DNA from 4 places in the Klebsiella variicola genome. Region 3 is predicted to be linked to each of the others. Evidence: predicted binding sites of a transcription regulator. Region 3 holds the regulator's gene; each other region holds the start of a gene.

Region 1 (8,043 bases), 2.2 Mb from region 3:
CCGCCACCACTTTCTCGCGCACCTGCGGATTCGCCCGCAGCAGCTGGGCATTCTCCAGACAGCGCTGAATGGAGATCCCCAGCCGGTCGGCATCCAGCGGGCGCAGGGTATTGGCCTGAGCCAGCACCGGACATTTATTGAGATGCACCAGCTTGATCGGCGCCGCCGGCAGATCGCCAAGCTCGGCGCGCGGGGTGTAAAGCCGCTCGCGCAAGGCATCGGCATCGAGCTCCAGCAGCGGCGCCATATCGCCCGCCAGATCGACCATAATCACCGCATTGCGGTTTTCCGGATGCCAGGCCAGGGGCGCCACCAGGCTGGTGTTGCCGCGCGCGGCGCCAAACATGCCGGAGACATGCACCAGCGGTTTCATCTGCGGCACGTCGATGAGCGTCGCCAGCTTGCGCTTATTGCGGTGGCTGTAGAGATAATCAAACAGCCGCGGCTGCCGGGTTTTCACCAGCTTCGCCATGGCGATGGTGGCGTACACATCGGCCATCGCGTCATGGGCGTTCTGGTGTTCAATACCGTTGGCGACGGTCAGATGTTCAAGCCGGAAGCTGGGCAAACCCTCGTCATTCTCCGGCCAGGTGATCCCTTCCGGACGCAGGGCATAGCAGGCGCGCATCACGTCGAGCAGATCCCAGCGCGAGTTATCGTGCTGCCAGCTCCAGGCATAAGGGTCATAGAAGTTGCGATAGAAGATATTCCGCGTCACTTCGTCATCAAAGCGCACGTTGTTATAGCCGACGATGCAGGTTTGCGGCACCGTGAACAGATCGTGGATGCGGCGGGCAAACGCGGCCTCATTATCCCCTTTGGCCAGCGCTTCCTGCGGGGTGATCCCGGTGATCATCACCGCCTGCGGCTGCGGCAGATAATCGTCAGCGGGCTTGCAGTAAAACACCTCGGGCTCGCCGATCACGTTCAGCTCCGCGTCGGTGCGGATGGCGGCGAACTGCGCCGGCCGGTCGAGGGAAGGGCTGGTGCCGAAGGTTTCATAATCGTGGAATAAAAATCCGGGCTGGTTGACGCTATCTTGCATAGTCTGTTCATTATCCGTGGTGGCGTGCGACCGGTATGGTAAACGATTTGCCCGGTCATCAGAAGGGTAACGGCAAGCAACTTCCTCTGCTGTGTCATATTTTCTTGCAATTAAACCCTGATATGAAACGCGAAGTTCCGTAAAAAGGACGGCGGATCTGTAAATCTAGAGGATATGCCGTTGAAAGGCCGTTTGTTTATTGCTGTATCTTTGCTCGCTTCGAGCGTTTCCTGCGCATTTGCCGTCGACTTCCCTGCTACGGTCGCGCCACCGGCTATTCAGGCTGGCTCCTGGGTGCTGATGGATTACACCACCGGTCAGGTCCTGACCGCGGGTAACGAACATCAGCAGCGCAATCCTGCCAGTCTGACCAAACTGATGACCGGCTACGTGGTCGACCGCGCCATCGACAGCCATCGTATCACCTTTGACGACATCGTCACCGTGGGTAAAGACGCCTGGGCGAAGGGCAACCCGGTGTTCGACGGGTCATCCCTGATGTTCTTAAAACCAGGGGATCGGGTCAGCGTCCGCGACCTCAGCCGTGGGCTGATTGTCGACTCCGGTAACGACGCCTGCGTCGCGCTGGCCGACTATGTCGCCGGCGGCCAGCCGCAGTTTGTCGCCCTGATGAATCAGTATGTCGAAAAATTGCACCTGCGGGATACCCATTTCGAAACCGTCCACGGCCTCGACGCCCCGGGCCAGCACAGTTCTGCCTATGACCTCGCGGTGCTGTCGCGGGCGATTATTCATGGCGAACCTGACGTCTACCACATGTACAGCCAGAAAAGCCTGACGTGGAACGGGATCACCCAGCAAAACCGTAACGGTCTGCTGTGGGATAAAACCATGAACGTCGATGGCCTGAAAACGGGCCACACCTCGGGCGCCGGGTTCAACCTGATCGCCTCGGCGGTGGATGGCCAGCGCCGGCTGATCGCCGTGGTGATGGGGGCGGACAGTCCGAAAGGCCGCGAGCAGCAGGCCGCTAAACTGCTGCACTGGGGGCAGCAGAACTTTGACACCGTGCAGGTGCTGCAGAAAGGCCAGAAGGTCGGCACCGAACGCATCTGGTACGGCGATAAAGAGCAGATTAAGCTCGGCACCGATCAGGATTTCTGGTTAGCGCTGCCGAAGGCGGAAGTGTCGCGGATTAAAGCGAAATATGTGCTGGATAAGAAGGATCTGGAGGCGCCGATCGCCGCCAACCAGCGGGTCGGCGAGATTTCGCTGTATGACGGCGACAAGGTGGTGGGGCACTATCCGCTGGTCACCCTCGAAAGCATCAATAAAGGCGGGGTGTTCTCGCGAATGAGCGATTACCTGCACCACGAGCTGTAACCATGATAACCGCCTCTTTGCAGGCGGTTTTTTTTCGTCTGTCGCTCCTGCTGGCGGGGCGCCTGTTTTTTCAGCAGTGTGATGGCGACTCTGTGAATTCGCGCACATACTGAGGGGGGATCTCCTGTTAAATTAACTGTATATTCATACAGTCATTTATCTCCAAAGGAGGCAAGATGAACTACAGCATCACCACCCTCGGCAAGAAAACCATTGCCGGTTTCCATCTGGTCGGGCCCTGGGATCAAACGGTCAAGCAGGGGTTTGAGCAACTGATGATGTGGGTTGAGAACCATCAGGTGCCCGCCCGTGAATGGCTTGCCGTCTACTACGATAACCCGGAGGAAGTGCCGGCGGAAAAACTGCGCTGCGCCACCGTGGTCGCCGTTGACGAGGATTACGTCATTCCCGCCAACAGCGAAGGGGTGATACTGGCGGCGGTTGCCGGCGGGGATTACGCCTGCGCCCGCGCGCGGGTGGTGGATTACGATTTTGCCACCCCGTGGATGCAGTTTTTCGACAGCCTGCTGCAGAGCACAACGTATCGCGTGGCCCCCAGGCCCTGTTTTGAGATCTATCTCAACGACGGCAACCACGACGGCTACTGGGATATCGACATGTATGTCCCCGTTGAGCGCGTCGCGTCGTAGCGGTTTACCCCTGTTCCGGACAAGGATTTTTACATTCCCGGCACGCTCCGGGCGAAAAAGCAGTTACAATTGGCCTTTTCGTTTTGCCGGAGAGGGTTGTGCGCGCTGATAAATCACTCACGCCATTTGAGATCCGCTTGTATCGCCATTATCGGGTGGTGCATGGCGTGCGGATTGCGCTGGCCTTTGTGCTCACTTTTTTGCTGGTGCGGCTGCTGAACGTGCCTGAGGGGACCTGGCCTCTCATCACCCTGGTGGTGGTGATGGGTCCGATCTCCTTCTGGGGCAACGTCGTGCCGCGGGCGTTTCAGCGCATCGGCGGCACGATCCTCGGCTCGGCGCTGGGGCTGGTGGCGCTGAAGCTTGAGCTCATCTCCCTGCCGCTGATGGTCCTCTGGTGCGCGGCGGCAATGTTCCTCTGCGGCTGGCTGGCGCTGGGCAAGAAACCCTATCAGGCCCTGCTGATCGGCATTACCCTGTCGGTGGTGGTCGGGGCGCCGCCCGGCGATATGCATACCGCGCTGTGGCGAAGCGGCGACGTGATCTTCGGCTCGCTGCTGGCGATGCTGTTTACCGGTATCTGGCCGCAGCGGGCGTTCATCCACTGGCGCATCCAGATGGCCAGCTATGTCACCAACTTTAACCGCCTCTACCAGGCCGGCTTCTCGCCAAATCTGGTGGATCGGCCGCGGCTGGAAAAGCATCTCCAACAGGCGCTGAACGACGTCGTCAAAATGCGCGGGCTGATCACCCCCGCCAGCAAAGAGACGCACATCCAGAAGGCGATCTTCGAGGCTATCCAGACCGTCAGCCGCAACCTCGTCTGCATGCTGGAGCTGCAGATCAACGCCTGGTGGGCCACCCGTCCGGGTCATTTTGTGATGCTCAATGCGCACACCCTGCGGGAGACGCAGCAGATGACCCAGCAGACCCTGTTGGCCATCGCCCACGCCTTGTATGAAGGGAACCCTCAGCCTGTGCGCGCCAACAATGAAAAGCTGAATGAGATCGTCCTCGAACTGCGCCAGCTGATGAAAGAGCAGGGTGACGACAGCCTGGCGGAAACCCCAATTCATGGCTATGTTTGGCTCTCGATTGAACTGGCGCGTCAGCTGGAGCTGCTGTCGCATCTGATCTGCCGCGCGTTGCGCAAATAAGCACCAGATGCACCGGGTAACTGCATGGGTTGTTTCGATTCAGCAGCGTTTAGGGTTATGATAAACGCAAAGGAAAAAACATTGTCATCAGCGACTGCTAGCAGTTATGTTAGCCCTATAACGCAGTCGCTTTACGAATCCGAATCTCAATTATTAGGGGTGTAAAAATGGAAACAACTAAGCCTTCTTTCCAGGACGTACTGGAGTTTGTTCGTCTGTACCGTCGTAAGAACAAACTGCAGCGTGAAATTCAGGACGTTGAGAAAAAGATCCGTGATAACCAGAAGCGCGTTCTGCTGCTGGACAACCTCAGCGACTACATCAAACCGGGCATGAGCGTGGAAGCTATCCAGGGCATCATCGCCAGCATGAAGAGCGATTACGAAGATCGCGTTGATGATTACATCATCAAAAATGCCGAGCTGTCCAAAGAGCGCCGCGACATCTCCAAAAAACTGAAAGTGATGGGCGAAGCCAAAGTCGAAGGCTAATCCCTGCCGGTCCGGCGGCGATCGACGTCGCCGGGCTGTTCTGCTCTACCTCCCCATTCGTCTCTTTTTCTGCAAAACTTTGTCCCGGCAACTGACTCTCCTCACCGACTCTTTGCTATACTGCCCCGCGAAAACGTATTGATATCGGAAAGGTTTCTCTCATCCTGGCCGGGCATCTGACGCAGCGGCGTCAGAGCGATATCTCAACACCTCTCACCTCTCCGACGATCGATTCGCCAGAAGACAAACTCAGGTGCTGACCGGGCGCGACCGAACTCTTCCGCTGCTTTCGCCGACAGGAGTCAACCTCACGTGATTAAGTCATTCTTTGCTGCACTCTCGTTTATCAGCCGCCTGCCGGTCCCGGCGCGGTTATCTCAGGGCCTGGAGATCGAACAGTACCAGCGCAGTATCGTCACCTTTCCGCTGGTCGGTTTACTGCTCGGCGCCATCGCCGGCGCGGTGGCGCTCCTCCTGCAGCCGTGGTGCGGCGTCCCGCTGGCGGCGCTGTTCGGCGTGCTGGCGCTGGCGCTGCTCACCGGCGGATTTCACCTTGACGGGCTGGCTGATACCTGCGACGGCATCTTCTCCGCCCGCACCCGCGATCGGATGCTGGAGATCATGCGCGACAGCCGGCTGGGCACCCACGGCGGGCTGGCGCTGATCTTCGTGCTGGTGGCGAAAGTGCTGGTGGTCGGCGAGCTGCTGCTGCGCGATACCCACCCCATCGCCGCGCTGGCGGCGGCCTGCGCCGTCGGTCGCGGAATGGCGGTGCTGCTGATGTATCGTCATCGCTACGCGCGGGAAAAGGGGCTGGGCAATCTGTTTATTGGCAAAGTTAGCCTGCAGCAGACGCTGGTGACGATGGCGATGGGGGTAGCGCTGGCCACCGTCCTGCTGGGGCTGCAGGGCCTGCGCGCCGCGCTGATCACCCTGGTGCTGATCTGGGGTCTGGGATGGGCGCTGAAGCGAACCCTCGGCGGGCAGACCGGGGATACTCTCGGGGCGGCGATTGAGCTGGGTGAATTACTCTTTTTACTGGCGCTGCTGTAAGGCCTGGCGCCAACGATGAGGAACAGAATGGAAACACTTTCTGCGTTACTGGCTGCCATTCCGCAGCCCGATGTGGCGGGCATGGCGCGCGCTCAGCAGCATATTGATGGCCTGTTAAAGCCGCCCGGTAGCCTTGGACGTCTGGAGACGCTGGCCGTGCAACTGGCTGGTCTGCCGGGGCTGCAGGGGCAGCTGGCGCTGGCGGAGAAGGCGATAGTGGTCATGTGCGCCGACCACGGCGTCTGGCATGAAGGCGTGACGCCTTCGCCGCAGGTGGTGACGGCCATTCATGCCGGCAATATGGTGCGGGGCAACACCGGCGTCCGCGTGCTGGCGGCGCAGGCCGGGGCCAGGGTGCAGGTGGTGGATGTCGGCATCGATGCCGACCCGCTGCCGGGCCTGATTAACCTCAAGGTGGCCCGCGGTAGCGGGAATATCGCCCGGACGGCGGCGATGAGTCGCCAGCAGGCGGAGACGGTGCTGCTGGCCAGCATGCATCTCACCCGCCAGCTCGCCGCCGACGGGGTGAAAGTTTTTGGCGTCGGCGAACTGGGAATGGCCAATACCACCCCGGCCGCAGCCGTGATCAGTGTCCTGACGGGCAGCGATCCTGACGCCGTGGTGGGCTGTGGGGCCAATCTGCCGCTGGCGCAGCGGGGCCATAAGGTGGCGGTGGTGCGCCAGGCGATAGCCCTTAACCAGCCGAACCCGGAAGAGGGGCTGGATGTCCTGGCGAAGGTGGGCGGTTACGATCTGGTGGGCATGACCGGGGTGATCCTCGGGGCGGCCTCCTGTGGCCTGCCGGTGGTGCTGGATGGCTTCCTCTCCTATGCCTCTGCCCTGGCGGCGTGTCGCATGGCCCCGACGGCGCATCCTTATCTTATCCCTTCGCACTTGTCGGCGGAGAAAGGGGCGCAGATCGCCCTGGACGCGCTGGGTCTGCGGCCGTATCTCGATATGGACATGCGCCTGGGAGAGGGCAGCGGCGCCGCGCTGGCGATGCACCTGCTGGATGCCGCCAGCGTGATGTACAACCAGATGGGAACGCTGGCGCAGAGCAACATTGTGCTGCCCGATACCGCGCCGTCGTCCTGATGGTAGAGCGCATCGTCTCCACGATGGGGGGACGATGCGCTGCGTTTACAGCGCCTGCTGCCAGACCGCCTGGGGCAGGAGGTAAACCTGCGCCGGGGCGCGCATGCCGTCGGTGACAATATGGCGGATGCCGCTGGCCATCACCGCCAGGGTGACGTCAAAAGCGTTCAGGCTGTCGCCGAAGCCCGCGGTCAGGTTGAGCATCGAACCATTGGCCAGCAGATAGATGGTTTTGTCGGCCATGTGGTAGGCGTTGATATACGGCATCACCTCTTCCTGAGGGTACTGGCGCAGGTACTCGCCGTCGATCTCTTCCGCCACGTGGCCGACGTTAAGGATAAAGACTCCCGCTTTCGCGCGCTCCAGCGCCTGGCGATTAACCACGTTTTTCCCGCCTGTCGCCGTGGCCACCACGTCCGCCGAGGCGATAGCCTCCTGCAGATCCACCACGTGCCAGCCGTCGTAGGCCGCCTGCAGACGACGGGCAGGATCGATCTCCGCCACCATCACCTGACCGCCAAAGGCTTTTGCCGCCGCCGCGACGCCCTGGCCGACCAGGCCGTAGCCGATCACCAGCACTTTTTTCTCATGCAGGGTGAGATGAGTGGTCTGGAAGAAGGTGTGCCAGGCGGTGAGACCGACCATATGGCGGTTGTGCAGCCCCTCTTTGACCGGCAGATCGTCCCAGTTAAAGATCGGATAGCCTGGCTGAATATCGCCCAGCCGATTGACGCCCGAGCCAGTGGCTTCCAGACCCGCCACGATGTTACCGAACTCGCCGCGCTGGTGGAGCAGGGTGGTGATATCGGCGCCCATCTCGCACAGGTGAGTGGGCTGCCAGGCAATCGCTTTTTCCCATGACTGTTGCCAGTCGGCGTCGCTCATATTGCGCCACGCGTAGGCCTCGGCGCCGCGCTCCACCAGCCAGGCCACCACGTCGTCCTGCACGGTGGTGGGGTTACAGGTGGTTAAAAAGACCTGAGCGCCCTTGTCGAGGATCCCCTGCACCAGCGGGATCATTTTCATGTCGAGGTGCATACAGCAGGCCAGGCGCACGCCGCTGAGGTCGGGCAGGGCGGCGACCTGACGCAGGGTACGCGGCATATTCTGGCTGGCCCATGCCACTTCTTTCGCTAAAGAGATTTTATTATTCACTGGGTTATGACCTTCAGTTCGCAAAAGGGGTATCCCCCTGACAGAAAAGGGAT
Region 2 (8,043 bases), 110 kb from region 3:
GCCGACCTGATCTTTGATCCACGACTCGAGGAAAGGCTTCGCCGTTTTCCACAAGTCTAACTGAGGATAGAGCTGCCGGCCTACCCCTTCTACGTAAAGTAATGTCTTCTGTAGTAAAACGAGCTGCGGCTGGACTTCCATATTGAAACGCCGCGCGGTATTGAACAGATTAAGCAGCACGTGGCCGAAGGAGATCTCCGCCAGCGGCTTCTCAAAGATCGGCTCGCAGACCGTGCGGATCGCGAACTCAAACTCTTCGACATTCGTATCGGGCGGTACCCAACCGGAATCGACGTGCAGCTCAGCCACCTTACGATAATCGCGGTTAAAGAAGGCGATAAAGTTTTCCGCCAGATAGCGCTTATCTTCTTTGTTCAGCGAGCCGACAATACCGCAGTCGATGCCGATATACTGCGGATCTTCCGGGTGCTCGTAGCTGACGAATATGTTGCCAGGGTGCATATCGGCATGAAAGAAGCTGTCGCGGAACACCTGGGTAAAGAAGACCTGCACGCCCCGCTCCGCCAGCAGCTGCATGTTGGTCCCCTGGGCCTCCAGCGCCTCCACGTCGGACACCGGGATACCGTAGATGCGCTCCATCACCATCATGCTTTCGCTGCAGTAGTCGGGGTACACCTCCGGCACGTACAGCATCGGACTATCTTCGAAATTACGCCGCAGCTGAATGGCGTTGGCGGATTCCCGCAACAGGTTCAGCTCGTCCAGCAGCGTTTTTTCATATTCGCGAACCACCTCCTGCGGGCGCAGACGGCGGCCGTCAGGCAGTAGACGCGGTACCCAGCGCGCCAGGCGGTAGATGAGCTTCATGTCCGCTTTAATGATCGGCAAAATATCCGGGCGGATAACCTTGATCACCACCTCTTTGCCATTCTCTTTCAGACGTGCGGTATGCACCTGGGCGATGGACGCCGAGGCTAACGGCTCTACGGAGAAATCATCAAACCAGGCTTCCACCGGCAGGCCCCCCATCGCTTTCTCTATCTGCTGCTGCGCGAGCTTTCCTTCAAAGGGCGCTACGCGGTCCTGCAACAGCGCCAGCTGATCGGCAATATGCGGCGGGAAGAGATCCCGGCGGGTGGAAAGCATCTGGCCAAATTTAATCCACACCGGCCCCAGCTCCTGAAGCGCCAGGCGCAGACGAGTGCCAAGGGGTTGGTCTTGATGACGATTTGGCATCCAGAACAGCATCCGCCGCCAGATACGCAGCGGCAGCGTGAGACGAATTTTGGGGATGAGCTCATCGAGCCCGTAGCTCAAAAAGGTGTGGATGATGAAATACAGGCGCCGTAATTCTCCTGGCGTCATTTGCCCTCCAGCGTTTCCAGCCGTTTTTCCAGTGCGGCCAGCGCGCGTTCAATAGCCGTCGTTTCTTCCGCAAACCATGCCAGCTCCAGCGGCCCCGGTGCCAGTCGCCACTCTTCAGTGATCGCTTCTGCGACATAGCGCTGCTGGCGCTGCGCGCCTTTCAGTAAAAACTGAGCGCCGCCGCGGAGGACTTTGCCAACGCCTTCAGCCACGATATCGCCAGTATAAGGCGCCAGCAGTTCAGCGGGATCGAACTCCGCCAGATCGCACAGGGAGACCATATTCTGCACCACCTGCAGATCGCCCTGCACTTCCAGATCTCCGCTACGGATAAGCGCCGTGAGCTGCTGACGATTACGCAGTTTGGGCAGCACGCTGAGCCGGGTAATCACAGTGCAGTCGGCCTCTCCCTCCCAGGCGCTCAGGACATCAACCTGGCGTTCGCTGAACGCTAGTACGATCGGGGTGGAGAAGTCCTGCAGTTGAACTCGCAATACCTTACCCAGCAGGCGCTGACGAGCGGGTTTTAGCGCCTTGTCACGCCAGAGAAAAGTATTCAGCGCCGTCTCAATGCTAGCGGTCACCAGGGGTGTGAAAGGCATAGCGTCCCTCCTGTCAGAACTTGTAACCGCGATGCAAGGCAACGATACCCGCCGTCAGGTTGTGGTAGTCGACACTTTCAAAACCTGCATCCTGCATCATCCCTTTCAGGGTTTCCTGATCCGGGTGCATACGGATAGATTCTGCCAGGTAGCGATAGCTGTCGCCGTCTTTTGCCACCAGTTCCCCCACCTTCGGCAGGATATGGAAGGAGTAAGCGTCGTAGGCTTTGCTGAGCGGTTCGATAATCGGTTTAGAAAACTCCAGCACCAGCAGACGTCCGCCTGGCTTCAGCACGCGGTACATCGAACGCAGCGCTTTTTCTTTATCGGTAACGTTACGCAGACCGAAAGAGATGGTGATGCAGTCAAAGGTGTTATCAGCAAACGGCAGGGCTTCCGCGTTGGCCTGAACATACTCAACGTTGCCCACGATGCCGATATTACGCAGCTTTTCGCGGCCCATTTTGAGCATGGAATCATTGATATCAGCAAGCATGACGCGGCCGGTTTCTCCTACCAGACGGGAGAACTTGGCCGTCAAATCGCCGGTCCCCCCTGCCAGATCCAGCACGGTCTGCCCGCGACGTACGCCGCTGCAGTCGATGGTGAAACGCTTCCACAAACGATGGATACCAAACGACATCAAGTCGTTCATCACATCATACTTTGCCGCGACAGAATGGAATACATGCGCCACCATGTCCTGTTTCTGCTCTTTAGCGACCGTCTGAAAGCCAAAGTGCGTCGTTTCTTGTGAATCCTCAACCATCTCTATGCCTGCTTGCTTTTCAAGAAAATGTTCACTGAGTGTATCAGATTCAGCGCATTTCCCATACGTTTCAACGTGGCGGAGCCGCCTCCCGATTATGTAACGCCTCGGCAGAGTCGGCTGAAAATGCGTCATTTTCCGGGAGGTTATCCTCGTCTTCAAGACGATATTCATCGTCCTGGGCAGTGGCTTGTTCGACTAAATCAGGATTTATCCCGCGCTTCACCTCCACCCCCAGGCCGCGAAAGGCTTCCGCCTGGGCCAGCAGGTTCCCGCGCCCGGAAGCGAGCTTTTTCATCGCCTGGCGATAGTTCTCTTGCGCCTTATCCAGACTCTGGCCGATGGCGGACATATCATCCACAAACAGGCGCATTTTGTCGTAAAGGCGCCCCGCCCGCTCGGCGATCTTCTGCGCGTTGCGGCTCTGATGCTCATAGCGCCACAGATTGGCGATAGTACGCAGGGCTACCAGCAGCGTCGTCGGGCTGACCAGCATGATATTATTTTGCAACGCCTCGCTGATGAGCTCGGGCTGACGGTCGATGGCCACCAGGAACGCCGGCTCGACGGGAATAAACATCAGCACGTAGTCGAGAGAGCGCAGCCCCGGCAGTTGTTGATAATCCTTGCGTCCCAGCAGGCGAATATGGTTTCGCACCGAGGCAAGATGTTCCTGCAGCGCGACTTCGCGGGTGTAGTCGTCTTCGGCGTTGAAATAGCGCTCATAGGCGACCAGGGTCATTTTGGCGTCTATCACCACGTCCTTGCCCTGCGGCAGGCGGACAATGACGTCCGGCTGCATCCGCGAGCGGTTATCGGTCTCGATACTGACCTGGGTCTGGTACTCATAGCCTTCGCGCAGGCCGGAAGCCTCCAGCACGCGGGTTAAGACCACTTCCCCCCAGTTGCCCTGGGTTTTGTTATCACCTTTCAGCGCTTTCGTCAGGTTCAGTGCCTCCTGCGCCATCTGCGCGTTCAGCTGCTGAAGATTGCGGATCTCATGCGCCAGGGTGTGCCTTTCCCGCGCCTCCTGGCCAAAGCTCTCCTGCACCTGGCGGCGGAACCCGTCGAGCTGTTCGCGCAGCGGGGTCAGCAGACCATGCAGACTCAGGCGGTTTTGCTCATCGACGCGCCGGTTGCTGTGTTCGAAAATACGGTTGGCGAGGTTTTCAAACTGCTCGCTCAGGCGCTGCTCGCTGTTAACCATCTGACGGATCTTATCTTCCGCATGCAGCTGGGTGGATTCGAGCCGGGTGGTGACCTCACGCAGATCGGCCTCCAGCGAGGTATTGATATCCCGCAGACTGCGCAGCTCATTGTTCAGCAGCTCGCACTCCTCACGCCAGTGGGCCTCCTGCACCAGCTGCTGACGGGCGGCGCTCAGCTCAATATCCAGCTCTCGCCGCTCCTCAATGAGATCGGCCCGGATTTGGTCGGCGCGCGCTTTGGTTGCCAGCCAGCCGACCATTAACCCGGCAGCCAGTGCGATAACCGCGCTGATAATGATTGAGAGATCCACGACGCCCCCTGCGATAACCTGATGGCACAAAATAGAATTGTGCTGTACAAACGTCCAGTTTAAAAGGGATTTCCTGCGAGGAGCAACGCAAAAAAGAAAGGCCGGAGGATCCGGCCTGACAGAGAAGGGGTTGAATTACAGCAGACGACGCGCCGCTTCCACGACGATTTTGACCGCGTGGCTTTCGGTTTGCTTCATGGTTTCGGCGTTAGGGATCTCTTGCTGGGTACGGTTCACAATAACCCCGGCGACCATCCCGGCACGCAGGCCCTGGCTGGCGCACATGGTCAGCAGCGTGGCGGATTCCATTTCATAGTTCATCACGCCCATTGCCTGCCACTCTTCCATTGAGCCCTTGAAGCGGCTCACCACGCGGCCGGAGAAGGTGTCGTAACGCTCCTGGCCTGGGTAGAAGGTATCCGAAGAGGCGGTCACGCCGATATGGGTGGTGGCACCAATAGATTTCGCCGCTTCCACCAGCGCGGTGGTGCAGGCGAAGTCTGCGACGGCCGGGAACTCCATCGGCGCGAAGTGCAGGCTGGCGCCGTCCAGGCGAACGGAAGCGGTCGTAACCAGCACATCGCCAACGTTAATGTGCGGTTGAATCGCGCCGGTGGTGCCGATACGCAGGAAGGTACGCACGCCCAGCTGCGCCAGCTCTTCCACGGCGATAGAAGTCGACGGGCCGCCGATGCCGGTAGAGCAGACGATCACCGGCTTGCCGTCCAGCTCCGCGCGCCAGGAGGTAAATTCGCGGTGGGATGCCAGCTTGACCGGCTTATCCATCAGCGCGGCGATCTTTTCCACACGCTCCGGATCGCCAGGGACGATAGCCAGCGTAGCCCCTTGTAAATCGTTCTTGGTGAGGCCGAGATGAAAAACATCAGACTTGGACATAAAAAACTCCTCTGTGGGTCGAATTATCAGCAGAAGCAAAACGGTACTGTACAGAAGCCCCTGGCAACATTTTGTGATGATAGTCACCAAGACCAATAATGATTGCAGTTGTTTTTCAGTAAATAGTGATACACATCACATTAACAAGTTATATTCATCGTCACAGAACAAAAGATAGCCGCTTTCAGGCACTGTGCTTTATTACCGCCCGAACTAAAGGTAAAGGGTCTATAGTTATTGATGCGCTAATAAATAAGGGTACGGAGAATACCATGACCACCACCAAGCAACCTGGATTCGCACCTGCAGCTTCACCACACGCCGCCACCGCCGTTCATACGCCGGAAGAGCATATTATCGCCGGAGAGACGTCTATTCCCTCTCAGGGTGAAAACATGCCGGCCTACCACGCCCGCCCGAAAAATGCCGACGGTCCGCTGCCGATCGTTATCGTGGTACAGGAAATTTTCGGCGTGCATGAACATATTCGCGATCTTTGTCGCCGCCTGGCGCAGGAAGGCTATCTGGCTATTGCGCCTGAATTGTACTTCCGTCAGGGCGATCCGAATGAGTACCACGATATCCCGACCCTGTTCAAAGAGCTGGTTACCAAGGTGCCGGACGCGCAGGTGCTGGCGGATCTCGACCATGTCGCCAGCTGGGCGGCGCGCCACGGCGGCGATGCCCATCGTCTGCTAATCACCGGCTTCTGCTGGGGCGGACGCATTACCTGGCTGTATGCCGCGCATAACCCGCAACTGAAGGCAGGCGTGGCCTGGTACGGCAAGCTGGTGGGAGAAAAATCGCTGAATTCACCGAAGCATCCGGTAGATATCGCGGTCGATCTCAACGCCCCGGTGCTTGGTCTGTACGGCGCTAAAGACGCCAGTATTCCACAGGACACCATCGAGACCATGCGTCAGGCGCTGCGGGCGGCCAACGCCACAGCGGAAATCGTGGTCTATCCCGAAGCCGATCATGCCTTTAACGCCGACTATCGCGCCAGCTATCATGAAGAGTCAGCCAAAGACGGCTGGCAGCGCATGCTCGCGTGGTTTGCCCAGTATGGCGGTAAAAAAGGGTAATCACCCGATGCAAAAAAAGGAGGCAAATGCCTCCTTATTATTTTTCGCCTGACTATCAGGCGGATTCGCGCAGATTCTGCGCCGCTTGCACCATATTCGCCAGCGCGGCGCGGGTTTCCGGCCAGCCGCGAGTTTTCAGGCCGCAGTCCGGGTTAACCCACAGCCGCTCCGCCGGGATACGCTGCGCGGCTTTTGCCAGCAGCGCTTCTATCCACTCCACGCTCGGCACGTTCGGCGAGTGAATATCATATACCCCCGGCCCGATCTCATTGGGATACTCGAACGCTTCGAACGACTCCAGCAGCTCCATATCGGACCGCGAGGTTTCAATGGTGATCACGTCGGCATCCAGCGCGGCAATGGAGTCCATGATGTCGTTGAACTCGCAATAGCACATGTGGGTGTGGATCTGCGTGTCGTCTTTGGCGACCGCAGCATTAAGGCGGAAGGCTTCCACACCCCACTGCAGATAGGAATCCCAGTCGCTGCGCTTCAGCGGTAACCCTTCGCGCAGCGCCGGCTCATCAATCTGGATGATGCCGATCCCCGCCGCTTCCAGATCCGCCACTTCATCACGCAGGGCCAGCGCAATCTGTTTCGCGATGGTTTCACGGCTGACATCTTCCCGCGGGAAGGACCAGCACAGAATGGTCACCGGTCCAGTGAGCATCCCTTTCACTGGCTTGTCGGTCAGCGACTGCGCGTACTTCGCCCAGTCGACGGTGATCGCCTGCGGACGGCTGACGTCGCCGATCACCACCGGCGGCTTCACGCAACGGGAACCATAGCTCTGCACCCAGCCGTTTTGCGTGAAGATAAAACCGTCCAGATGTTCACCGAAGTATTCCACCATGTCGTTCCGCTCGGCTTCTCCGTGCACCAGTACGTCTAAACCTAACCGCTCCTGCTCGACGATCGCCTGCTTAATATGTTCCGCAATCCCCGTCCGATAATGACTGGCGTCAAGGTTGCCCTTTTTGAAGTCCAGGCGCAGACCGCGGATCTCCGTCGTTTGCGGGAATGACCCGATGGTGGTGGTCGGCCATTTCGGCAGGTTAAAGCGCTGGCGCTGTGCCTGCGCGCGAACCTCATAGGGGCTGGCACGCTGGCTGTCCTGAGCGGTGATCGCCGCCAGCCGTTTTTCCACTTCCGCGTTGTGCACGCGGGTCGAATGGCGACGGGCCTGGATTGGCGCGCTCCACTCGGTAATCGCCGCCGTATCGCCGCTGTTCAGCGCATCGCGCAGCAGCGCCAGCTCGCCGCATTTCTGCAGCGCGAAGGCAAACCAGCTCTTCACTTCCGCATCAAGGCGCGTCTCCACGCTCAGATCGATCGGGCTATGCAGCAGAGAACAGGATGACGCGACCCAGAGGTCGCGTTTACCGACGAGGTCTTTAATTTGCGCATACTTTTCGGTGAGATCGGCGCGCCAGACGTTGCGCCCATTGATCAGACCCGCAGACAGCAGCCAGTCGGCCGGCAGGCGGTTGTGCAGCTCGGCAACATCATCTTTGCCGTGCACCAGATCGACGTGCAGCCCCTGGACCGGTAGCGCAGCAATGGTCGCGAGATTGTCACTAATGCCTTCAAAATAGGTGGTCAGCAGCAGTTTCACCTGGCCCTGCAGGGCGTCATAAGCCGGTTTAAAGGCCTCCAGCCACGCTGGCGGCAGCTCCAGCACCAGCGCCGGTTCATCAATCTGCACCCACTCGATGCCGCGCTTCGCCAGTTCGGCCAGCACCTGCTGGTAAACCGGCAGGATGTCATTCAGCAGGCTCAGACGGTCAAACGGTTCACCTTTCACTTTACCCAGCCACAGGTACGTTACCGGCCCCAGCAGCACGG
Region 3 (8,043 bases):
CGCTGGGCGCGAAACTTATCGGCACCGTCGGCAGCGCGCAGAAAGCGCAGCGTGCCAAAGAGGCTGGCGCCTGGCAGGTAATTAACTATCGCGAAGAGCAAATCGTGGAGCGACTCAAGGCGCTTACCGACGGTAAGAAAGTGGCCGTGGTCTACGACTCGGTGGGGAAAGATACCTGGGAAGCCTCTCTGGACTGCCTGCAGCGACGCGGCCTGATGGTCAGCTTTGGCAACTCCTCCGGCCCGGTGACCGGCGTCAATCTGGGGATCCTGAATCAGAAAGGTTCTCTGTACGTCACCCGCCCATCGCTGCAGGGCTATATCACCAACCGGGAAGAGCTGGCGGAAGCCTGCAGTGAACTGTTTTCACTGATCGCCAGTGGGGTAATCAAAGTGGACGTGCCCGAGAGTCAGACCTATCCGCTGACCGAGGCCCGTCGGGCGCATGAAGTTCTGGAAAGCCGGGTAACTCAGGGGTCTAGTCTGCTGCTGCCGTAAGCGGACAAAGGGACAAAAGTTTAGGGCTTCCACCTGGGAAGCCCTTACTTTTTTTTAGTTCGGCTGTATGTAGGGTACAGCGCGATGAATTCGTTAACGCGCTAATAGTGACAGATTTGCTCAGTAATGCCTACGCGGTTGTCTGCAAAATTGTTCAGGTTGTGACAGACCCCTCAATACCTTAGTAACGCCAACGGTTATTGTCGCGATAAGCGTTTCCGTTCGGGGATTTCAGCGCCCGAATAATCCACACCACCACCACGGCCAGCAGCAGCCACGGCAGTAATTTGATCATCAAGGCAAACAACCCGCCGACGAACATCAGCGCGGTAGCGGCCACGATAGCCGCGATAATCCCCAGCAGCGATACGCCGGTCACCAACAGCATGACAAAAAATCCAATGACAAATAGCAGTTCCAGCATGGTTCTCTCCCCAACGAATGAATACTTCACTCTGCAGGTATTACAAAAAGCATGCCAAACATAAACATTTGACTTTAAAAGAAAACGCCCCGCGTCAGTGCGCGAGGCGTGGTCAATTTCACCAGGTTTTCGTCAGAAATTAACGTTTATCGGCCACCAGCTTCAGCGCATGCTCCAGCACCGCAATATCGGCGCCGGCTTTATGCGCGTTCTCGCTCAGGTAGCGACGCCACTGGCGAGCGCCGGGGATGCCCTGAAACAGCCCCAGCATATGGCGGGTAATATGGCCCAGATAGGTGCCATTGCTGAGCTCGCGCTCAATATACGGGTACATGGCTCGCACCACCGCCACCGGATCGGCATCCGCGCCGGCGATGCCGAAAATTTCGCGGTCGACCGAGGCCAGAATACCCGGGTTCTGATAGGCCTCACGCCCGACCATCACCCCATCCATATGCTCAAGCTGCAGTCTGGCTTCGTCCAGCGATTTGATCCCGCCGTTAATCGCCATCGTCAGGTGGGGAAAGTCGCGCTTCAGCTGCCAGACGCGGGGGTAATCCAGCGGCGGGATCTCGCGGTTCTCTTTTGGGCTCAGGCCGGAGAGCCAGGCTTTGCGGGCGTGAATAATAAACATCTCACACTCGCCCTTGCCGGAGACCGTCTCAATGAAATCGCACAGAAACTCATAGCTATCCTGATCGTCAATCCCGATACGGGTTTTCACCGTGACCGGAATCGACACCACATCGCGCATCGCCTTGATGCAGTCGGCCACCAGTGGCGCATTGCCCATCAGACAGGCGCCAAACATCCCATTCTGCACGCGGTCGGAGGGGCAGCCGACGTTGAGATTGATCTCATCGTAGCCACGCGCTTCAGCCAGCTTCGCGCACTGCGCCAGGGCCTGCGGATCGCTGCCGCCGAGCTGCAGAGCAACCGGGTGCTCTTCTTCGCTATAGGCCAGATAGTCACCTTTGCCGTGAATAATCGCCCCCGTGGTCACCATTTCGGTATACAGCAGCGTATGCCGCGACAGCAGCCGCAGGAAGTAGCGGCAGTGTCGGTCAGTCCAGTCGAGCATCGGCGCGATGGAGAAGCGGTGAGCAGGGAAAACAGGTGACGTTGATTCAGGCATCATGGCGAATAAATAAGCATCCGGGTAAAAAGGGGCGCTACTATAGCACAAAGATAAACCACAGGCGCATAGTGCGCCGCGCTTCGCCCCTTCCCCGGGTCGATTACTTTTTCCGCGGCTTGCCGTCGTGTGGACCGAAGAATTGCGGCGGATGGTCAACCCAGCGATCCTGGCGCGTCGCGGCATAGCCTGGATTGAGCGGATAATAGATGCGGTTGTATTTCTTGTTGGCCTCGCCCACCACCAGCAGACGAACCTCCTGCTCGGTGTTATTGAGAAAAGTGTGGCAGATACCGGTACCCGCGGGAAAACCCACGCTGTCCCCTGGCTCCAGCTTCCAGAGATAGCCGTTTATCCACACTTCCGGATAGCCCTCCAGCACGTAGATGAACTCTTCCTCATCGCTCTCCGCGTGCGGGTACGAGGTGCGCCGCCCGGGCGGCAGTCGCTCGTGGTGGATCCCCAGCCGGTTGAGACGTAAACCGCGCCCCAGCGGCGCGCCAATCGAAAAACGCTCCGGGCTGTCGGGATAAGTGGCATCGTCGGGCCCTTCCAGTTCGCGCCAGTGGCGAATGCAATCAGGTCGTTTCATCGTTTTCTCCCGAAAATGAGACACTTCAGATATAGCATACCCAGGGTCATGCGTGTTGCGATTAAATCGGGCAGGACGGTTTTAGCGATCGACTAAGGCGTAGTCTGCACGAAAGTCAGCGGCCAGCACCCGGAACTGGCGCAGGTACCGACAATCTGAAGTATGACCCGTATCACCTGCCGGCTCTCGGTGTTTTCTGAGGAACGTGATAAAGTAACAGATTCAAATTCACGCAACCCGAGGATGCTCATGGATAAGACCCCTTCGCAAGAGATGTTAGCGCATGCTGAAAAGCTATGCGCGCAGCGCGGCGTACGCCTGACCCCACAGCGTCTGGAGGTGTTGCGCCTGATGAGCCTGCAACAAGGGGCGATCAGCGCCTACGATCTGCTGGATCTCCTGCGTGACAAAGAGCCGCAGGCTAAACCGCCGACGGTTTACCGCGCGCTGGAGTTTTTACTCGAGCAGGGCTTTGTTCATAAGGTTGAATCGACCAACAGCTATGTGCTGTGCCATCTCTTTGACCAGCCGACCCATAGCTCAGCCATGTTTATCTGTGACCGCTGTGGCGTGGTGAAGGAAGAGGCGGCGGAAGGGGTGGAAGATATCATGCATACGTTAGCGGCCAGAATGGGCTTTGCCCTGCGCCACAACGTGATTGAAGCTCACGGCCTTTGTGCAGACTGCGTGGAAGTCGAAGCCTGCAGCACGCCGGGACACTGCCAGCACGACCATTCCATTCAGCTGAAAAAGAAAGCCCGCTGAGCGTCAGCCGCAGCGGGAAACAGGGTTAACGGCGCATCCTTACGCCATTCAGACAGGCACTAACACAAATGCTTTATTCTTTGAGCCACGGAACGCTACCAGCGGTAGTCGTTTTTATGCTCCCAGTCTGAGACTTCTTTCTCAGCCTGATCCTTCGCATAGCCGTACCGTTCCTGAATTTTACCGACCAGCTGATCGCGCTTACCTTCGATCACGGTCATATCATCATCGGTAAGTTTGCCCCACTGTTCCTTGGCTTTACCTTTCAACTGTTTCCAGTTACCGCCGATTTCGTCTTTATTCATGATAACGTCCTCATCATTCGGTGGGTTTACAGCCCGTTTTGTACCGGACATGGTATTAACTATAGATGAGAATGCTGGTACCGATTCGTTATTCGGAATTTTTAACCATCATACCGATGGGTAAGGCTGAGGCGATTTTCCCGGCTTGCGCTACGCTGAGCCGGGCTACTGAGTTGCCCCGGTAAGCGGCGCGCAACCGCGGGAATTCATAGATGGCCGTGATGAACGGCAATGACTAGCTAAACCAGGTGCCGTGTCGCCAGTGGCGACGCCAGATCAGCGCCAGAGACAGGCCGCGCAGGGCGAGGAACACCGCCAGCGCCAGCCACAGACCGTGGTTACCGAGCAGCGGGACCGAAAGCAGCGTTACAGCAAACCCCGCCGCGGCGACCGCCATGCTGTTCCGCATCTCCGCGCCGCGTGTGGCGCCGATAAACATGCCGTCCAGCAGATAGCACCAGACGCCCACCACCGGCAGGATGGCCTGCCAGATCAGATAGCGATCGGCCAGCTGCTGCAGAGAAGGCAGCGAGGTTAACAACGCGATGATGTACTCCCCCGCCAGGCTATAAATCAGGGCAAACGCCAGCGCCACCATGCCAGACTGCCGGCAGGCCGCCCGCCAGACTTCCAGCAGCTGGCTGCCGTCGCGCGCGCCGTAGGCCTGGCCGGAGTGGGCCTCCACGGCATAGGCAAAACCATCCAGCGCATAGGCGGTAAAGGTCAGCATGGTCATCAGTACCGCATTGACCGCCACAATGTCGCTGCCCAGACGCGCGCCGTACACGGTCAGCGCGCCAAAGCACAGCTGTAGCAGCAGGGAACGCAGCATGATGTCCCGATTCAACGCCAGCAGACGGCGCAGATCCCCGCGCCAGGCGTTTTTCAGCATTGCCAGCGACACGCCGCGCAGCGTCAGCACCCGCTTCGCCATCATCAGGCCAATAATGAGAGTGGCGTACTCCGCGGTGACCGTGGCCAGCGCAGCCCCCTGGACGTTCATCCGCAGGCCCATCACCAGCCACAGGTCGAGCACAATATTCAACAGATTACCGACCACCAGCAGAATCACCGGCGCCCGTGCGTACTGGACTCCCAGCAGCCAGCCGAGCAGCACCAGGTTGGCCAGCGAAGCGGGGGCGCTGAGCCAGCGAATTTCAAGGAACCGCCGTGCCTGCTCAAGCACCGCCTCACTGCCGCCAACAATATGCAGAGCGAGGTTAATCAGCGGCAGGCGAAACAGGATGATGAGAACCCCGGCGCCCAGCGCCAGGGCCAGCGGCTGCACCAGCGCCCGCGCCAGTCGCAGCGGATCTTTGGCACCCCAGGCCTGAGCGGTGAGCCCGGTGGTGCTCATGCGCAAAAACAGCAGCAGCATGAAGAGGAAACTGGTAGCCGTCGCCCCAACCGCGACGCCGCCGAGGTATACCGGGCTGTCAAGATGGCCGATCACCGCGGTATCCACCAGCCCCAGCAGCGGGACGGTGATATTGGAGAAAATCATCGGGATCGCAAGGCGCCACAGCGCTTTATCGGCAGCGTTGAGCAGCATGTTCGGAGACCTGATTGAGGACAAACGTCGCAGCGTCATGCATCAGATGACGCTGCGCAGGGGCAGGCGTTACAGCCATTCTCCATTACGGATCACGCCAACGGCCAGACCCTCAATGGTAAAACTCTGCTGACGCAGATCGACAACGATAGGGGTAAATTCGCTGTTTTCCGGCAACAGTTCGACGACGTTACCCTGCTTTTTCAGGCGCTTCACCGTCACTTCGTCGTCAATGCGCGCTACCACCACCTGGCCGTTACGCACGTCCTGGGTTTTGTGGACCGCCAGCAGATCGCCATCAAGGATACCGATGTCTTTCATCGACATGCCGCTGACGCGCAGCAGGAAATCCGCGTTGGGTTTAAACATCGACGGGTCGACCTGATAGTGCCCCTCAATGTGCTGCTGCGCCAGCAGCGGCTCGCCGGCGGCGACGCGGCCGATCAGCGGCAGGCCATGTTCTTCTTCCGTCAGCAGGCGGATACCGCGAGAAGCACCGGAGACGATCTCGATCGCGCCTTTACGCGCCAGCGCTTTCAGGTGTTCTTCCGCCGCGTTTGGGGAACGGAACCCCAAGCGCTGAGCAATTTCCGCACGCGTCGGCGGCATGCCCGTCTGGCTGATATGATCCCGAATGAGATCAAACACCTCTTGCTGCCTGGTCGTTAACGCTTTCATTCCGCCCCCTGGGTGTATATACAGTTATGCTGTGAGTATATACAGCTACCGGTGATTTTGGAACCACATGGCACACAAAAATCGGCAGATTGTTTATATTTTGCGAGGCTTAGCGAAGAACGTTAATGATAATGGCTCCACAGCAGCGTTCCCCAGGTGATCAGTGCGATGATAATCGCCAGCAGGACCGCCGCCGATCCCATGTCTTTGGCGCGCCCTGAAAGCTCATGATATTCCGAGCCTATACGGTCCACGACCGCCTCAATCGCGCTGTTGAGAATTTCGACTATCATCACTAGCAGGACCGACCCAATCAGCAATACGCGGGTAATGGCGTCGACGTCCAGCCAGCAGGCTATCGCGACGGCCACGATGGCGGCGATACCTTCCTGACGAAACGCGGCCTCGTTGATCCACGCTGCGCGAAATCCTTTCCAGGAGTAACCTGCCGCCTTAATGATTCGGGTTAACCCGGTGGTATTATTGGCCATCACAAAACCTTTTTACGTAAATGACGTCGATGAGTGTACGCGTTTGCCGCGTGGTAACGGAAATTTTGCCCACTTTCTGTTATTCTTGCCGCGCATTTGCATGATTAACCAGAGGCTTCACATCGTTTATGTCCGGCTGGCAACGAATTTACTATAAATTACTGAATTTACCATTACGGGTGCTGGTAAAAAGCAAGTCTATTCCGGCAGAGCCTGCCCAGGAATTAGGACTCGATACCTCGCGTCCGGTCATGTACGTCCTGCCCTATAATTCCAAGGCGGACCTGCTGACGCTGCGCGCCCAATGCCTGGCGCATGATTTACCCGACCCGCTTGAACCGCTGGAGATCGACGGCGCGCTGCTGCCGCGTTACGTATTCATCCACGGTGGGCCGCGCGTGTTTACCTATTACACGCCAAAAGAAGAGTCCATCAAGCTGTTCCACGACTACCTCGATCTGCACCGCAACCATCCGGACCTCGATGTGCAAATGGTGCCGGTTTCGGTCATGTTCGGCCGCTCGCCGGGTCGTGAGAAAGGAGAAGTCAATCCGCCGCTGCGGATGCTGAACGGCATTCAGAAATTTTTCGCCGTCTCCTGGCTCGGCCGCGACAGTTTCGTGCGTTTCTCGCCTTCCGTGTCGCTGCGTCGCATGGCGGATGAGCACGGTACCGATAAGATCATCGCCCAGAAGCTGGCTCGCGTCGCCCGGATGCACTTTGCCCGCCAGCGCCTGGCCGCCGTCGGCCCGCGTCTGCCGGCCCGCCAGGATCTGTTTAATAAACTGCTGGCCTCGAAAGCGATTGCCCGCGCGGTGGAAGACGAAGCGCGCAGCAAGAAAATTTCGCATGAGAAGGCTCAGCAGAACGCTATCGCGCTGATGGAAGAGATTGCCGCGAACTTCTCGTACGAGATGATCCGCCTGACCGACCGCATTCTCGGCTTCACCTGGAACCGCCTGTACCAGGGGATCAACGTGCATAACGCCGAGCGCGTGCGCCAGCTGGCTCACGACGGCCATGAGATTGTCTATGTCCCCTGCCACCGCAGCCACATGGACTATCTGCTGCTCTCCTACGTCCTGTATCATCAGGGCCTGGTGCCACCGCATATCGCGGCGGGCATCAACCTTAACTTCTGGCCAGCCGGGCCGATCTTCCGCCGCCTGGGCGCGTTCTTCATCCGCCGCACCTTTAAGGGCAACAAGCTCTACTCCACGGTGTTCCGCGAATATCTTGGCGAGCTGTTCAGCCGCGGCTATTCCGTCGAGTATTTCGTCGAAGGCGGCCGCTCCCGTACCGGCCGTCTGCTCGATCCGAAGACCGGTACGCTGTCGATGACCATCCAGGCGATGCTGCGCGGCGGCACCCGGCCGATCACTCTGGTGCCTATCTACATCGGCTATGAACACGTGATGGAAGTAGGCACCTACGCTAAAGAGCTGCGCGGCGCCACCAAAGAGAAAGAGAGCCTGCCGCAGATGGTGCGTGGCTTGAGCAAGCTGCGCAACCTTGGCCAGGGCTATGTCAACTTCGGCGAACCACTGCCGCTGATGACCTACCTTAACCACCATGTGCCGGAGTGGCGGGAAGCCATCGACCCG
Region 4 (8,043 bases), 1.6 Mb from region 3:
TAACCCACAGATTCGACAAAATTTTCACCCCGATGCTTGCAGCGGCAGCCACATTCAGTAATCTGTCTGCAGGTCAAAATGTGGAATGAAAATATGGAACTGACAACTCGTACCCTGTCCGCGCAAAAACATATCGCGCTGGTGGCTCACGATCACTGTAAAGATATGCTGATGAAATGGGTCGCTCGCCATCAGGCGTTGCTGGCGCAACACGTTTTGTATGCCACCGGCACCACCGGTAACCTGGTCTCGCGGGCTACCGGACTGGAGGTCAATGCCATGCTGAGCGGCCCGATGGGCGGTGACCAACAGGTTGGCGCGCTTATTTCAGAAGGCAAAATCGACGTGCTGATCTTCTTCTGGGATCCGCTGAACGCCGTGCCTCACGACCCGGACGTCAAAGCGTTGCTGCGCCTGGCCACCGTCTGGAACATTCCGGTCGCCACTAACGTCTCCACCGCTGACTTTATCATCCAGTCACCGCACTTTAATCAGCCGCTCGATATTCTGATCCCGGATTATCCGCGTTATCTTGCCGAGCGCCTGAAATAACCCACACGTGATTAGGGTTTCCTGGCCACCGGCACATCCAAGGCCTGCAGGATGTCGACAAACGGCGAAGGTTGCGCTTTGTTAAACAACAACCACACCCGATGACGTGCGCGGGTTATCGCCACGTACAGTAGTCGACGCTCCTCCGCATCAGGAAAATCTTCCGGCTGCGGCAGGAGCGCCTGCTCCATGATCGACTCGCGCGCCGGCGCGGGAAACGCATCCTCTCCCTCCTGCAGTCCCAGCACAATCACATAGTCCGCCTGCTGGCCCTTGCTGGCATGAATAGTCATAAAATCAAGCTGCAGATGCGGCCAGCGCGTCGCCGCCTTGTTGAGCGCGTCGGGCTTCAGATGATGGTAACGGGCAAGCAGCAGGATCCGCTGCTCGGGCTTAACGTAGCCGCTCAGTTTATCCAGTAAATCATCCAGCTTATCGTCGGCTAACAGCGTGACGGCCTTTTTATCGCCCGCCGTCAGGCTGTTCAGCGGCTTACTTAACTGATGCGGATTCTGCTGGATAAAGCCATTGGCGATTTCGCCAATGCGGCCGTTAAAGCGATAGGTGGTATCCAACGCACAGCTATCCCCTTCGCCAAAGTAATGATTAAACGCGGTGGTCAGGGAAAGCTGGGCCCCACTGAACCGGTAAATCGCCTGCCAGTCATCTCCGACGGCAAAGAGCGTGGTTTGGCTGTTCTGCCGGCGTAATGCAGCCAGCAGCGAGGCCCGCTGCGGCGAGATATCCTGAAATTCATCCACCAGAATGTGTTTCCATGGGCTGACGAAGCGGCCTTTATCGAGAATATTGACCGCCTGATGGATCAGGCCGGAAAAATCGACCGCATTCTCGGCCTTCAGCGCCGCCTTCCACTCTTTCATCAGAGGCGACATCAGTTTCACCCGTTTACTGAACTGATCGCGTACCGCCTCCGGCGCCCCGGCAATCATCTCTGCCTGGGAGCCGCCGTGCATACGCATCAGGCTGACCCAGCGGTCGAGCCGGCTGGCCATACGCCGCTGCACCTTCTTGTCCTGCCAGAAATCGCCCTCCGGCAGTTGCCAGCCCATCTCCTCTTCCAGCCACAGGCGCCAGCCTTTCGCCTGCGCTTTTTTCTCCTGACACTGCTGCTGCCAGCTTTTCACGAGCAGCGCCTGACGAGCTGCGCTATCGCTTTCCAGTTTGCTGATGGTGGGGACTTTTTTGCTGCCCTGCTGAATAATATGTAGCGCCAGCGAGTGGAAGGTACGCGCGGTGATATCGTCGGATGCAAGACGCTCGCGGATCCGCGCATCCATCTCTTGCGCCGCCTGGCGGCCGAATGCCAGTAACAAAATTTGCTCTGCTGCCGCTTCTCCCCGCGCCAGCAGCCAGCCTGCCCGCGCCACCAGCACCGAGGTTTTGCCGCTGCCCGCGCCCGCCAGCACCAGCAGGGAACGCTCGCCGTTCACCACCGCCCGTGCCTGTGAGGCATTAAGAGGGGACGACTCAACGCCGTCAAAAAAGCCGCGATACTGCTCAAGCATCGCCTCGGTGAAGGCCTGGTTATGGGCCAGGCGTGTCGCTTCAATATCCCCTAACCAGCGCTGACACTCCCGCCACAGCTCCCGACAGTTGTCAAAGGCCTCAAGCCGGCTGGAGGGCATCGGCAAACCAGTCAACGCCTGGCGAATGTTATCCTGCACATCCGCCACCTGCTGACGCGTCAACCATTTGCCTTCCGCACGGGTGCGCTCGATCGTCGCCAGCTGCCGCTTCAGTACGCCAGCGGCGATGTCGCTCATTTCCGCGCTCCACTGCTCCCAGAGCGTTTGTAAATGGTGATAGAAGCGCTGCGTTTCGCTCCACTCGGTACCGTGCAAACGCACGACTTTGCTGTCAGGCAACACAAACTCCAGTTCGCCCCAGACCAGACCGCGCTTACAATGCACTGACAATAACTGATTGAAAGGGATAAGATACTCGTGACGGTCGCCGGAAACCTTTACGCCGGCGTTCAGTAACTGCACCCGATCATAAGGGTGCTGAGCCATGCGTTTGCCCAATGTTGTCGCTTTAAGTTCCATATAATGTCGATTTTCAATCAGGGTGGATTGTTTTTCAGTTTAACCGCCCGGGACCAGGTGCTCCAGCGCAAAAAAACGTTACAATTGTCAGGTCTTATTATCCACAGGGCAAAACCGAGGCTTTATGCGTACCATTCTGAATATTTTGAACTTTATCCTTGGCGGTTTCGCCACCACTCTAGGCTGGCTGCTCGCCACGCTGGTTAGCATCATTCTGGTCGTCACGCTGCCGCTGACCCGCTCCTGCTGGGAAATCACCCGACTCTCCTTATTCCCATACGGTAACGAGGCGATTCATGTGGATGAGCTGGAGCCGGGCCGTAAAAATGGCCTCCTCAACGCCGGCGGCACCGTGCTGAATATTCTGTGGTTCATTTTTTTCGGCTGGTGGTTGTGCCTGATGCATATTTTCAGCGGCATAGCTCAATGTCTGACCATTATTGGCATCCCGGTGGGGATCGCGAACTTTAAAATTGCTGCCATTGCCCTTTGGCCGGTAGGGCGTCGGGTCGTCTCTGTGGAAACCGCGCGTGCCGCACGTGAAGCCAATGCGCGTCGTCGCTTTCAGTAACCGAACGGAACACGGACATGATTAGCCCCCTGCTACGCCGCTATACCTGGAACAGTGCCTGGCTTTATAACGTACGGATCTTTATCGCGCTCTGCGGCACAACGCTGTTTCCCTGGTGGATCGGCGAAGTCAAACTGACCATCCCTCTCACCCTTGGCGTTGTTGCCGCGGCCCTGACCGACCTCGACGACCGGCTGACCGGTCGTCTGCGCAACCTCGCCATTACCCTGGTCTGTTTTTTTATCGCCTCCGCCTCCGTGGAACTGCTGTTTCCGTGGCCGCCGCTGTTTGCCCTCGGCCTGACCGTGTCTACCATCGGCTTTATTTTGCTCGGCGGCCTCGGCCAGCGCTATGCCACCATCGCCTTCGGCGCCCTGCTCATCGCCATCTACACCATGCTCGGCGTCACACTGTACGATCACTGGTATCTACAGCCGTTGTTCCTGCTGGCGGGGGCCGTGTGGTACAACCTGCTGACGCTGTCCGGGCACCTGATTTTTCCGATTCGTCCATTGCAGGACAACCTGGCGCGTAGCTATGAGCAACTGGCTCGCTATCTGGAGCTCAAATCCCGGCTGTTTGATCCTGACCTGGAGGATGAGAGCCAGGCGCCGCTGTACGATCTGGCCCTCGCCAACGGCCAGCTGGTGGCCACGCTCAATCAAACCAAAGTCTCACTGTTGACCCGGCTGCGAGGCGACCGGGGTCAGCGCGGCACCCGCCGTACGCTGCAGTACTACTTCGTGGCCCAGGATATTCACGAACGCGCCAGCTCATCGCATATTCAGTACCAGACTCTGCGCGATCAATTCCGCTACAGCGACGTGATGTTCCGTTTCCAGCGCATGCTCTCGATGCAGGCCCAGGCCTGCCAGAAGCTCTCGCGGGCGATTTTACTGCGCGAACCCTACCAACATGACGCCCATTTTGAACGCGCGTTTATGCATCTCGACGCGGCGCTTGACCGTGTGCGCGCCAGCGGCGCGTCTGACGAGCAGATCAATGCCCTTGGGTTTTTACTCAATAACCTGCGCGCTATCGATGCGCAGCTGGCCACGATTGAATCGGTGCAAACGACCGCGCCTGCCGGGAGCAACACCGAGACGCTGTTGGCCGACGACAGACTCGGCGGGCTGAACGACATCTGGCTGCGTCTGCGGCGCAACATGTCGCCGGAGTCCGCTCTCTTTCGCCACGCGGTACGTATGTCGCTGGTGCTCTGCGCCGGCTATGCCTTTATCCAGTTTACCGGGCTCCAGCATGGCTACTGGATCCTGCTGACCAGCCTGTTTGTCTGTCAGCCGAACTATAACGCCACCCGCCACCGACTGGCGCTGAGGATCATCGGCACGCTGGTGGGGGTGGCGATCGGCCTGCCCGTCCTGCTGCTGGTGCCTTCGATTGAAGGGCAACTGGTGTTGATCGTGCTCACCGGCGTGCTGTTCTTTGCCTTTCGTAACGTGCAGTACGCCCATGCTACCATGTTTATTACGCTGCTGGTGCTGCTGTGCTTTAACCTGCTTGGCGAAGGTTTTGAGGTCGCGCTACCGCGCATTATTGATACCCTGATCGGCTGCGCCATCGCCTGGGCGGCGGTCAGCTTCATCTGGCCGGACTGGAAATTTCGCAATCTGCCGCGCGTCCTGGACCGGGCGATGAACGCAAACTGCCGTTATCTGGATGCCATTCTGGAGCAGTATCACCAGGGCCGCGACAACCGTCTGGCCTATCGTGTCGCCCGCCGTGATGCCTACAACCGTGATGCCGAACTGGCCTCCGTGGTCTCGAATTTGTCGACTGAACCGCGCGCGGATGGCGCCCAGCGCGAGACCGCTTTTCGCTTGCTGTGTCTCAACCATACCTTCACCAGCTACATCTCCGCTCTCGGTGCGCATCGGGAAAAACTGTCCACCCCCGATATTCTTGCCCTGCTGGATGATGCTGTTTGTTATGTTGATGACGCCCTGCACCATACCCCCGCCGATGAACATCGGGTGCAGAAGTCTTTGACCAGCCTGCAAAGCCGGATCCAGCATCTGGAACCGCGCGCGGACAGTAAAGAGCCGCTGGTATTACAGCAGATTGGCTTGTTGCTCGCGCTGCTGCCTGAAATTTGCCGCCTGCAACAACGCGTTCACGCTCAGACAGAATAACGGCGGCTGTCCGCTAGCGGGCTCCAGCCCATTCGAGCAGCTCCTGACGCCGCAGCGTCGGGAGCGCGGCGGCGTGAACGCCGACAATCGCCCCCTCCAGCGCCAGCAAGACGTTGAGCGACAGAGAGGCGTTGTTTTCTCGTAGCCGTTGCCAGGCCTGCTGAGCGCCTACCTCCCGAAGCGTCCTGACATCCGGTATGCCCGCGTGGATCAGCTGCAATTCCATATGAAAGCTGATATTGGGTAAATCCTTCAGACGGCCCGACGCCCGTCGGTGGTTCTTTTCACGCTGCGCACTCTGCCACGACAACAGCGACAGCCGAAAAAGCTGAGTCTCATCGCGCCACAATGCGTCGTCAATTTGATAATACTTCATCGGCACGATGCGCCCATGTCGGCGCAGCGTTAATAAAGGATTGCGATGTTCAACCCGATACGCGGCGCTCTGCTCGCAGGCCCTCAGGTAAATATCGCCCTCTGCCACCATCGCAAACACCGTATCATCAATGGCCAGGCTATAGCCGCCAAAAAGCGGACGAGAATGTAACTGACCCAGCGGCGAGACGCAGGCCTGAAATTGCGGGAACCGCGGACATACTAGTTTTCTCATGATCATTCCTTTGTTAATCATGTAATTAAACTTAAGTTGTTAACGGATCCGCTAAGAGAAAACATAAGGGACTTCCCGAACAGCAGCAAGATGATTTTCGCCGACTTTTCCACCAGAATGCGGTTTTGCGAGACGCTTTCAGAAAATCACTGACGTTGCTGCAATCAACAGGGTGGAAAGAAATCATTAGCCGGCATTAAGGATATCGTTGAGGAGAGGTGCGCATCGCTATAAATCAGACGCGGCGGGAAATGATTAAATTTCAGCCAGCAAAATGGCAAATTGCGGTTGATCTTTTCCCCAGGTAGATATACTGTATATGCATACAGTAACTACAGGCGGGATAGACTATGTTTACTTCAGCTCACGCAAATCGTTCAGCACAGGCTTCTGCTTCTGCAGGCCACTACGCTCATCGTTCTGGCGAACAGACCGCCAATGGGCTGATCAGTGAAATTGTCTATCGTGAAGATCAACCCATGATGACACAGTTACTGCTGCTACCTTTATTACAGCAGCTGGGTCAACAGTCTCGCTGGCAGCTGTGGCTCACGCCGCAACAAAAGCTTAGCCGTGAGTGGGTCCAGTCTGCCGGTCTGCCGCTGTCTAAAGTCATGCAAATTAGCCAGCTGTCACCCTGCCATACCGTAGACTCAATGATCCGCGCGCTGCGCACCGGTAATTATAGTGTGGTTATCTGCTGGCTAACGGAGGAGCTAACCGCGGAAGAGCATGAGCGTCTGGTCAATGCCGCCCAGGAAGGTTGCGCGATGGGATTCATCATGCGCCCGGTGAGAAATCAAGGCACGCTCGGCAGACAACTCAGCGGGCTAAAAATTCACTCAAATTTGTATCATTGAGTGAAATTAGGATTATTCCTGGAATTTTTTTTACCGATGGTAAAGACACAGCGTTTTTCAGGGACTTTTTCGCGCAATGCCTGTCACACGGGGATTTCTGCCTTTTTTCTGCGTACGAAAATCAACCATATTTGTTAAATATTGTGTACACAACCCTTTTTTTTCATATGCCTGACAGAGTTCACACTTGTAAGTTTCGAACTAAGTTGTAGACTTTACATCGCCAGGGGTGATCGGCTTACGCTGCATGTATCAGCATAGTTAACAACAAGTCACGCCCCGGGTGAAGGATTTAACCGTGAGGTCTTTTGTAACTTCATGGCGAATTTTGGATGATAATGAGGCGCAAAAAATGAAAAAGACAGCTATCGCGATTGCAGTGGCACTGGCTGGCTTCGCTACCGTAGCGCAGGCCGCTCCGAAAGATAACACCTGGTATGCAGGTGGTAAACTGGGTTGGTCCCAGTTCCATGACACTGGCTGGTACAACAGCTCTCTGAACAACAATGGTCCAACCCACGAAAGCCAGCTGGGCGCTGGTGCGTTCGGTGGTTACCAGGTTAACCCGTACCTCGGTTTCGAAATGGGTTACGACTGGCTGGGCCGTATGCCGTATAAAGGCGACCAGGTTAATGGCGCATTCAAAGCTCAGGGCGTTCAGCTGACCGCTAAACTGGGTTACCCGATCACTGACGATCTGGACATCTACACCCGTCTGGGCGGCATGGTATGGCGCGCAGACTCCAGCAACAGCATCGCTGGCGACAACCACGACACTGGCGTATCTCCGGTATTTGCTGGCGGCGTAGAGTGGGCTGTGACTCGTGACATCGCTACCCGTCTGGAATACCAGTGGGTTAACAACATCGGCGACGCGGGCACCGTTGGCGTTCGTCCGGACAACGGCATGCTGAGCGTGGGTGTTTCCTACCGTTTCGGTCAGGAAGATGCTGCACCGGTTGTAGCTCCGGCTCCGGCTCCGGCTCCGGAAGTGACTACCAAGCACTTCACCCTGAAGTCTGACGTTCTGTTCAACTTCAACAAAGCAACCCTGAAACCGGAAGGTCAGCAGGCTCTGGATCAGCTGTACACCCAGCTGAGCAACATGGATCCGAAAGACGGTTCTGCAGTTGTTATGGGCTTCACCGACCGTATCGGTTCCGAAGCTTACAACCAGCAGCTGTCTGAGAAACGTGCTCAGTCCGTTGTTGACTACCTGGTTGCTAAAGGC

Evidence for each region. Region 3 encodes LexA, which represses DNA repair genes until DNA is damaged. Its sites were predicted from a motif close to TNCTGTATGTACATACAGNA; they were not measured.
Region 1: the regulator LexA is predicted to act here: its motif matches at 2,524-2,543, upstream of sbmC (DNA gyrase inhibitor SbmC).
Region 2: the regulator LexA is predicted to act here: its motif matches at 4,257-4,276, upstream of rmuC (DNA recombination protein RmuC).
Region 4: the regulator LexA is predicted to act here: its motif matches at 6,264-6,283, upstream of sulA (SOS-induced cell division inhibitor SulA).

The regions. Positions count from the first base shown of each region.
Region 1 covers NZ_CP010523.2:1,818,332-1,826,374, forward strand. The annotation lists gene sbcB (exodeoxyribonuclease I) at 1-1,045, opposite strand, end outside; gene dacD (serine-type D-Ala-D-Ala carboxypeptidase DacD) at 1,226-2,389, shown strand; gene sbmC (DNA gyrase inhibitor SbmC) at 2,566-3,039, shown strand; gene SP68_RS08495 (FUSC family protein) at 3,138-4,196, shown strand; gene SP68_RS08500 (DUF496 family protein) at 4,364-4,687, shown strand; gene cobS (adenosylcobinamide-GDP ribazoletransferase) at 5,000-5,740, shown strand; gene cobT (nicotinate-nucleotide--dimethylbenzimidazole phosphoribosyltransferase) at 5,768-6,835, shown strand; gene SP68_RS08515 (adenosylhomocysteinase) at 6,881-7,990, opposite strand.
Region 2 covers NZ_CP010523.2:5,287,623-5,295,665, forward strand. The annotation lists gene ubiB (ubiquinone biosynthesis regulatory protein kinase UbiB) at 1-1,326, opposite strand, end outside; gene ubiJ (ubiquinone biosynthesis protein UbiJ) at 1,323-1,928, opposite strand; gene ubiE (bifunctional demethylmenaquinone methyltransferase/2-methoxy-6-polyprenyl-1,4-benzoquinol methylase UbiE) at 1,942-2,697, opposite strand; gene rmuC (DNA recombination protein RmuC) at 2,768-4,216, opposite strand; gene udp (uridine phosphorylase) at 4,352-5,113, opposite strand; gene SP68_RS24705 (dienelactone hydrolase family protein) at 5,386-6,198, shown strand; gene metE (5-methyltetrahydropteroyltriglutamate--homocysteine S-methyltransferase) at 6,254-8,043, opposite strand, start outside.
Region 3 covers NZ_CP010523.2:5,176,252-5,184,294, forward strand. The annotation lists gene SP68_RS24155 (quinone oxidoreductase) at 1-497, shown strand, start outside; gene pspG (envelope stress response protein PspG) at 679-921, opposite strand; gene dusA (tRNA dihydrouridine(20/20a) synthase DusA) at 1,061-2,059, opposite strand; gene SP68_RS24170 (cupin domain-containing protein) at 2,160-2,648, opposite strand; gene zur (zinc uptake transcriptional repressor Zur) at 2,898-3,413, shown strand; gene SP68_RS24180 (CsbD family protein) at 3,509-3,718, opposite strand; gene dinF (MATE family efflux transporter DinF) at 3,954-5,270, opposite strand; gene lexA (transcriptional repressor LexA) at 5,340-5,948, opposite strand; gene SP68_RS24195 (diacylglycerol kinase) at 6,071-6,439, opposite strand; gene plsB (glycerol-3-phosphate 1-O-acyltransferase PlsB) at 6,568-8,043, shown strand, end outside.
Region 4 covers NZ_CP010523.2:3,594,318-3,602,360, forward strand. The annotation lists gene mgsA (methylglyoxal synthase) at 94-552, shown strand; gene helD (DNA helicase IV) at 564-2,618, opposite strand; gene SP68_RS16940 (YccF domain-containing protein) at 2,743-3,189, shown strand; gene yccS (YccS family putative transporter) at 3,207-5,342, shown strand; gene SP68_RS16950 (TfoX/Sxy family DNA transformation protein) at 5,356-5,952, opposite strand; gene sulA (SOS-induced cell division inhibitor SulA) at 6,303-6,812, shown strand; gene ompA (porin OmpA) at 7,165-8,043, shown strand, end outside.